Regions from separate parts of the Variovorax sp. MPBD4-3 genome, predicted to be linked through region 2. Evidence: predicted binding sites of a transcription regulator. Region 2 holds the regulator's gene; the other holds the start of a gene.
The links. Region 2 encodes HrcA, which represses chaperone genes, less so after heat shock. Its sites were predicted from a motif close to TTAGCACTCNNNNNNNNNGAGTGCTAA; they were not measured.
Positions count from the first base shown of each region.

Region 1 (3,403 bases), on a different contig from region 2:
GTACCCAGCGCGAGGATGCGGCCATGCGGCGTCGCGACCAGGAAGGGGCGGCTGTCGATGCGCGCCGCACCCGGCAGGCCGCGGTGCCTTGCCGTCTCGGCCAGGATCTCGCCTTCGCGCAAGGTGACGAGCCTGTGCGTGGCGTCGATGGACACATCCACCGACGTGCGGGTGTTGAGCTTCAGCAGCGAGCCGTCGGCCAGCGTGACGGAACGCTGCTCGCCGGTGCCCGTGCGGTAGTCGGCCAGCCAGGCGCGCCAGCCGCCGTCGGTGCCGGCCACCTGCCACGACGCGTAAGCCAGCGAGCCACCCCCCGCCAGCACGGCAATGCCGCGCAGCACCCGGCGCCGGTCGGCATGCGCAGCCCGCAGCGTGGAGGCCGCCACGTGCGCCGGCACGCGCTTGAACGTCGCCTGCATGGCCTCGAAGCGCTGCCAGGCGCGCTGGTGGTCGGGGTGGGCGCGATGCCAACGGCGCCAGTTCTCGCGGTCGGCCTCGGTGGCATCGCCGGAGCACAGCCGGGCGTACCAGGCGATGGCCTCCTTGCGGACCTCGGCTTCGCTGCGCGAGGGCGCGCCGATGCCGTCGGGCGTCAGCTCGAAGCCGGACTTCATCATCACGGCGCGAGCATGTAGCAATGCTCGAGCGCCTTGAGCATGTAGTTGTTGACCGTGCGCACCGTCACGCCCAGGCGGGCGGCGATTTCCGCATAGGAGAGTCCATCGAGCTGCGACAGCATGAAGGCCTGCCGCACCGGCGGCTTCATGCCGTCGAGCATGGTGTCGATGGCCACCAGCGCCTCGAGCACGATGGCCCGCGCTTCGAGCGACGGCAATTGGGGTTCGGGCAGCGCGGCGAGGGTGTCGAGGTAGGCACGCTCCAGTGCCCGGCGCCGGTGGAAGTCGACGACCAGCCCGTGCGCGATGGTGGCCAGGTAGGCGCGCGGTTCAGCCGCGGCTACGGGCTCCCTCCTGCTCAGCAGCCGCACGAAGGTGTCGTGCGCCAGGTCGGCGGCGTTGTGCGAGCAGCCCAGCTTCTTGCGCAGCCAGGCGTGCAGCCATCCGTGATGATTGCTGTAGAGCGTTTGCACCTCGTGCTGAACTAACGCGAACTCGCCGGCCGGCATGGGTGGAATCTCCGCGCAGCCGCGATGGCTTCGCTCGGTTATTAATACGAATAGTTCTCAATTGTACGCTTTCGCCGGATGCCTTCCAACCAGCTGGCACGCACACTGCCCTTGAAACGTCATCGATTGCCCTTATGATTAGCACTCGCTGCTGACGAGTGCTAACAGCCCTCGCTTCCAGTCGATGGGCTGCCGGCCTCCGGTCCGGCGCCCGACCACAAAACCCGTTTCTTATCCATACATCCAGGAGATGCAATGAAACTTCGTCCTTTGGCCGATCGCGTGATCGTCAAGCGTGTTGACAGCGAAACCAAGACCGCCTCCGGCATCGTCATCCCCGACGCAGCCGCCGAGAAGCCCGATCAGGGCGAAGTCCTGGCCGTGGGCCCGGGCAAGCGCAACGACAAGGGCGAGCTGGCCGCACTGACCGTCAAGGTCGGCGACCGCGTCCTGTTCGGCAAGTACAGCGGCCAGACCGTCAAGGTCGGCGGCGACGAACTGCTGGTCATGAAGGAAGACGACCTGTTCGCGGTCGTCGAGAAGTAATTCAAACATCCCATTCGGAGTAATAAAACATGGCAGCAAAAGACGTAGTCTTCGGCGGTGAAGCCCGCGCACGCATGGTCGAGGGTGTGAACATCCTGGCCAACGCAGTCAAGGTCACCCTGGGCCCCAAGGGCCGCAACGTGGTGCTCGAGCGCTCGTTCGGCGCCCCCACCGTCACCAAGGACGGTGTGTCGGTCGCCAAGGAAATCGAACTCAAGGACAAGCTGCAGAACATGGGCGCCCAGCTCGTGAAGGAAGTGGCCTCCAAGACCAGCGACAACGCTGGTGACGGCACCACGACCGCTACCGTGCTGGCTCAAGCCATCGTTCGCGAAGGCTTCAAGTACGTGGCCGCAGGCATCAACCCGATGGACCTGAAGCGCGGCATCGACAAGGCCGTGACGGCCTTGGTCGAAGAGCTGAAGAAGGCTTCGAAGCCCACCACCACGTCGAAGGAAATCGCTCAAGTCGGCTCGATCTCGGCCAACAGCGACGAAACCATCGGCAAGCTCATCGCTGACGCGATGGACAAGGTCGGCAAGGAAGGCGTGATCACCGTCGAAGACGGCAAGTCGCTCGAAAGCGAACTGGACGTCGTCGAAGGCATGCAGTTCGACCGCGGCTACCTGTCGCCGTACTTCATCAACAACCCCGAGAAGCAATCGGCGCTGCTCGACAACCCCTTCGTGCTGCTGTTCGACAAGAAGATCAGCAACATCCGTGACCTGCTCCCCACGCTGGAACAAGTCGCCAAGGCCGGCCGTCCGCTGCTGATCATTGCCGAAGAAGTCGAAGGCGAAGCCCTGGCTACGCTGGTCGTGAACACGATCCGCGGCATCCTGAAGGTCGTGGCCGTCAAGGCTCCTGGCTTCGGCGACCGCCGCAAGGCCATGCTGGAAGACATCGCCATCCTGACGGGCGGCAAGGTCATCGCTGAAGAAGTGGGCCTGACGCTCGAAAAGGTGACGCTGGCCGACCTGGGCCAGGCCAAGCGCATCGAAGTGGGCAAGGAAAACACCATCATCATCGACGGCGCCGGCGCTGCTGCCGACATCGAAGCCCGCGTGAAGCAAGTGCGCGTGCAGATCGAAGAAGCCACGAGCGACTACGACCGTGAAAAGCTGCAAGAGCGCGTGGCCAAGCTGGCCGGCGGTGTTGCCGTGATCAAGGTCGGCGCCGCCACCGAAGTCGAAATGAAGGAAAAGAAGGCTCGCGTCGAAGACGCCCTGCACGCTACCCGCGCCGCAGTGGAAGAAGGCGTGGTTGCTGGTGGCGGCGTGGCTCTGCTGCGTGCCAAGCAAGCCGTGGGCGACCGCGTCAAGGGCGACAACGCCGACCAGGACGCCGGCATCAAGCTGGTGCTGAAGGCCATCGAAGCGCCCCTGCGCGAAATCGTGAACAACGCCGGCGGCGAAGCCTCGGTGGTGGTGAACGCGGTTCTGGCCGGCAAGGGCAACTACGGCTTCAATGCCGCCAACGACACGTACGGCGACATGCTCGAGCTGGGCATCCTGGACCCGACGAAGGTCACCCGCACCGCACTGCAGAACGCCGCTTCGGTGTCCTCGCTGCTGCTGACGACCGAAGCCATGGTGGCTGACGCTCCGAAGGACGACGCTCCTGCCGGCGGCGGCATGCCCGACATGGGTGGCATGGGCGGCATGGGCGGCATGGGCATGTAAGCCCGAAGGCCGGGAACACTTTCCCGGCCGAGCCGCTCGATCCGTCGAG
Region 1 covers NZ_JBXASW010000083.1:8,218-11,620, reverse strand. The annotation lists gene AC1RVW_RS28440 (FecR domain-containing protein) at 1-617, opposite strand, end outside; gene AC1RVW_RS28435 (sigma-70 family RNA polymerase sigma factor) at 617-1,126, opposite strand; gene AC1RVW_RS28430 (co-chaperone GroES) at 1,382-1,672, shown strand; gene groL (chaperonin GroEL) at 1,702-3,354, shown strand.
Region 1: the regulator HrcA is predicted to act here: its motif matches at 1,265-1,291, upstream of AC1RVW_RS28430 (co-chaperone GroES).

Region 2 (3,403 bases):
CGCCAGCTGCAGCGCGTCGATCAGGATGGATTTGCCCGCGCCGGTTTCACCGGTCAGTACCGTGAAGCCGCCGGACAGGTCGAGTTCGAGTGATCGCACGATCACGAAGTCGCGCAGTGCGATGCGTCGCAGCGCCATTCAGGAGCCTCCCTCGTTCCAATGAAGTTTCTTGCGCAGCGTGTCGAAATAGCTCCAGCCGCGCGGATGCAGGAAGCGCACGCGGAAGTCGGAGCGGCGCACCACCACGCGATCGCCGATCGCCAGCGAGGCGAGCGACTGCATGTCGAAATTGGCGCTGGCGTCGCGCCCGCCCACCAGCTCGATGACGATCTCGTCGGCATCGGGCAGCAGCACCGGGCGGTTCGACAGCGTGTGCGGCGCGATCGGCACCAGCACCCAGCCCGGCACCGCCGGGTGCAGCAGCGGCCCGCCGGCCGACAGCGCGTAGGCGGTCGAGCCCGTGGGCGTCGCGATGATCAGGCCGTCGGCGCGCTGGTTGGCCACGAAATGCCGGCCGACCGACACGCGCAGCTCCACCATGCCGGAGGTGGCGCCGCGGTTGACGACCACGTCGTTCATGGCCAGCGCGTCGAACACCGAGGCGCCGTCGCGCATGACCCGCGCGTGCATCAGGCTGCGGTGGTCTTCCTCGTATTCGCCGGCCAGCATCGGGATCAGCGTGGCCTGGTAGTTGTCGAGCGGGATGTCGGTGATGAAGCCGAGCCGGCCGCGGTTGATGCCGATCAGCGGAATGCCGTAGCTGGCGAGCTGCCGGCCGATGCCGAGCATGGTGCCGTCGCCGCCGACCACCAGGCCGAGGTCGCAGCGCTGGCCGATTTCCTCGACCGACAGGGCCTCGTAGCGCGGATGGGCGGGCGCGTCGTCGGCGTCGTCCTCGCAGGTCGAGCGCTCGACGAACACCTTGCACCCCTGGGATTCGAGGAAGGCGCCGATGCCTTCCATCACGCCGTCGCGCGCGTCCGCCTGCGCGCGGGCGCCGGAAGCCTGGTATTTGCCTATGAGGGCGACGTGACGGAAGCGAGAGGTCATATCTCACAAATTACAACACTAAAATCTTGCAATGCTGGACGACCGTGCCAAGTTGCTGCTCAAGACGCTCGTCGAGCGCTACATCGCCGACGGGCAACCCGTCGGCTCCCGCACGCTCTCGCGTTCGTCCGGGCTCGACCTGTCGCCCGCGACCATCCGCAACGTCATGGCGGACCTCGAGGAACTGGGGCTGATCGCCAGCCCGCACACCTCGGCAGGCCGCATCCCGACGCATCGCGGCTACCGCCTGTTCGTCGACACCATGCTCACCGCCCAGCGCGAGCAGATGAGTCCGCCGGCGCTGGCGCCCGACCAGCCGCAGAAGGTGATCGCCAACGCGGCGCACCTGCTGTCGAACCTGTCGCAGTTCGTGGGCGTGGTGATGGCGCCGCGCCGCGCTTCGGTGTTCAAGCAGATCGAGTTCCTGCGGCTGTCCGACCGGCGCCTGCTGGTGATCATCGTGTCGCCCGACGGCGACGTGCAGAACCGGGTGATCTTTCCGGAGGCCGACTATTCGCAGTCGCAGCTGGTCGAGGCGTCCAACTACATCAACGCGAACTACGCGGGCCTGACGATCGAGCAGGTGCGCGATCGCCTGCAATCCGAAGTCGAGAAGCTGCGCGGCGAGATCGCGGCGCTGATGCAGGCCGCCGTGAAGGTCAGCTCCGAGGTGCTCACCGAGGCGCAGGAAGACGACGTGGTGATCTCCGGCGAGCGCAACCTGCTCTCGGTGACCGACTTTTCCAGCGACATGGGACAGCTGCGCCGCGCCTTCGAGCTCTTCGAGCAGAAGGCGCAGCTGATGCGGCTGCTCGACGTGTCGAGCAAGGCCGAGGGCGTGCGCATCTTCATCGGCGGCGAAAGCAAGGTGGTGCCGTTCGAGGAACTGTCCATCGTCAGCGCCAACTACGAGGTCGACGGGCAGGTCGTGGGCACGCTGGGCGTGATCGGGCCGACCCGCATGCCCTATGAACGCATGATCCAGATCGTCGATATCACGTCGCGTCTGGTGAGCAATGCGCTGAGCCATCGCAAATAGGCGCCGCGGCGCGAATAGAATCGTGGCGCGTGGGCCGTTAGCTCAGTTGGTTAGAGCAGCGGACTCATAATCCGTTGGTCGAGTGTTCAAGCCACTCACGGCCTACCACCATCCCCCGTATCTTCTGGATTCCGTGCTTCGCTATTTCCATGGCGTTGCACCGCAATCCATGAACGCTCTCCGCAAATCAGCGGGGCGGCTTCACCTTCTTCCCGACTTCAGTCATGTGGCCAGGCAGGCCCTGCGGCCGCCTCGGCTCGCGGCTTGCCCCGGTGCGGTCTCCAGCACAAAGGCTCGGGTGCTTGTCCGACTTTGAAACTCAGGAAAAGTAGTACTTTGGGTTAACAAAACTCAAAAGGCAGCCTCCCCGCAGGCTGAAGACCAAATAGTGCGTATCAAGAAGCCCGACAACCTTGCCGCCATCCGGGCGAAATTCGGGGTGCCAGCGCGCCGTGGTGGCGCAGTCGAAATCAATGGCCGGCGCGGTGTCATCACCGGAATGAGCGGGGATCTCGTGAAAGTGAAACTCCAGGGGACGGATGCCGGACTGCCGTTTCATCCTCTCGAGATCACGTACCCGCAGCAGTGCTGATCGGGGGTGGCCGCAACGGTGGGCGCAAGCCTACAAGCGGGCCGGACGAAGCGTGGAAAGATTCAAGGCGGGGAGCACTGAACACCGATACCCGCAAGCGAAACCTTGTGTGGAGGATTTGCAATGCCGATGGATTTCCTGCGTCGCATCGAGGAGGCGCAATTTCCCCTCGCCGTTCTCGAAGAGGCTGACATCAATTGCGCGGCCGTGCTCGCCGCGGCGAACTTCATTGATGCGAATCTTCCGGTGCCCGGCGGCGGTTCGAAGCCCCCCGCCGTCATCCTGCGCATCACTCCGCAGGGTCGAGCAGAACTGAACCGGTTGCGAAAGCAATGCACATGAAGAAGCCGACTCGAGGGCGGCCCGGGGCCATTCCAGCCTTCAACCCGTACGTTCGAGCGGGATCACATCGGCGCTCAGCGAACCCGGCTGGGCGGCAAGGTCCGATGCGAAGGTGAACGCCGGGCCCGCCCGGTGCTGCTTGACGTGATACATCGCCCTGTCCGCCGCGCGCAGCAGTCGGGCCAGGGTGTCGCCGTCGCCTGGACGGCAGGCAATCCCCAGGCTCATGCCGACCGTGACGCTGCGGCCCTCGTACTCGACCGGTTGCGAGCCCGCCTCGATCATGCGGCGGGCCATGAGGCTCATGGCGTCGCGTGAGGGCGTGCCGAGCACCAGCACCGCGAACTCGTCGCCGCCCAGCCTGGCAACCACGTCGTCCT
Region 2 covers NZ_JBXASW010000041.1:30,442-33,844, forward strand. The annotation lists gene recN (DNA repair protein RecN) at 1-138, opposite strand, end outside; gene AC1RVW_RS21360 (NAD kinase) at 139-1,050, opposite strand; gene hrcA (heat-inducible transcriptional repressor HrcA) at 1,082-2,089, shown strand; tRNA gene AC1RVW_RS21370 (tRNA-Ile) at 2,121-2,197, shown strand; gene AC1RVW_RS21375 (hypothetical protein) at 2,409-2,648, opposite strand; gene AC1RVW_RS21380 (hypothetical protein) at 2,805-3,023, shown strand; gene AC1RVW_RS21385 (diguanylate cyclase domain-containing protein) at 3,063-3,403, opposite strand, start outside.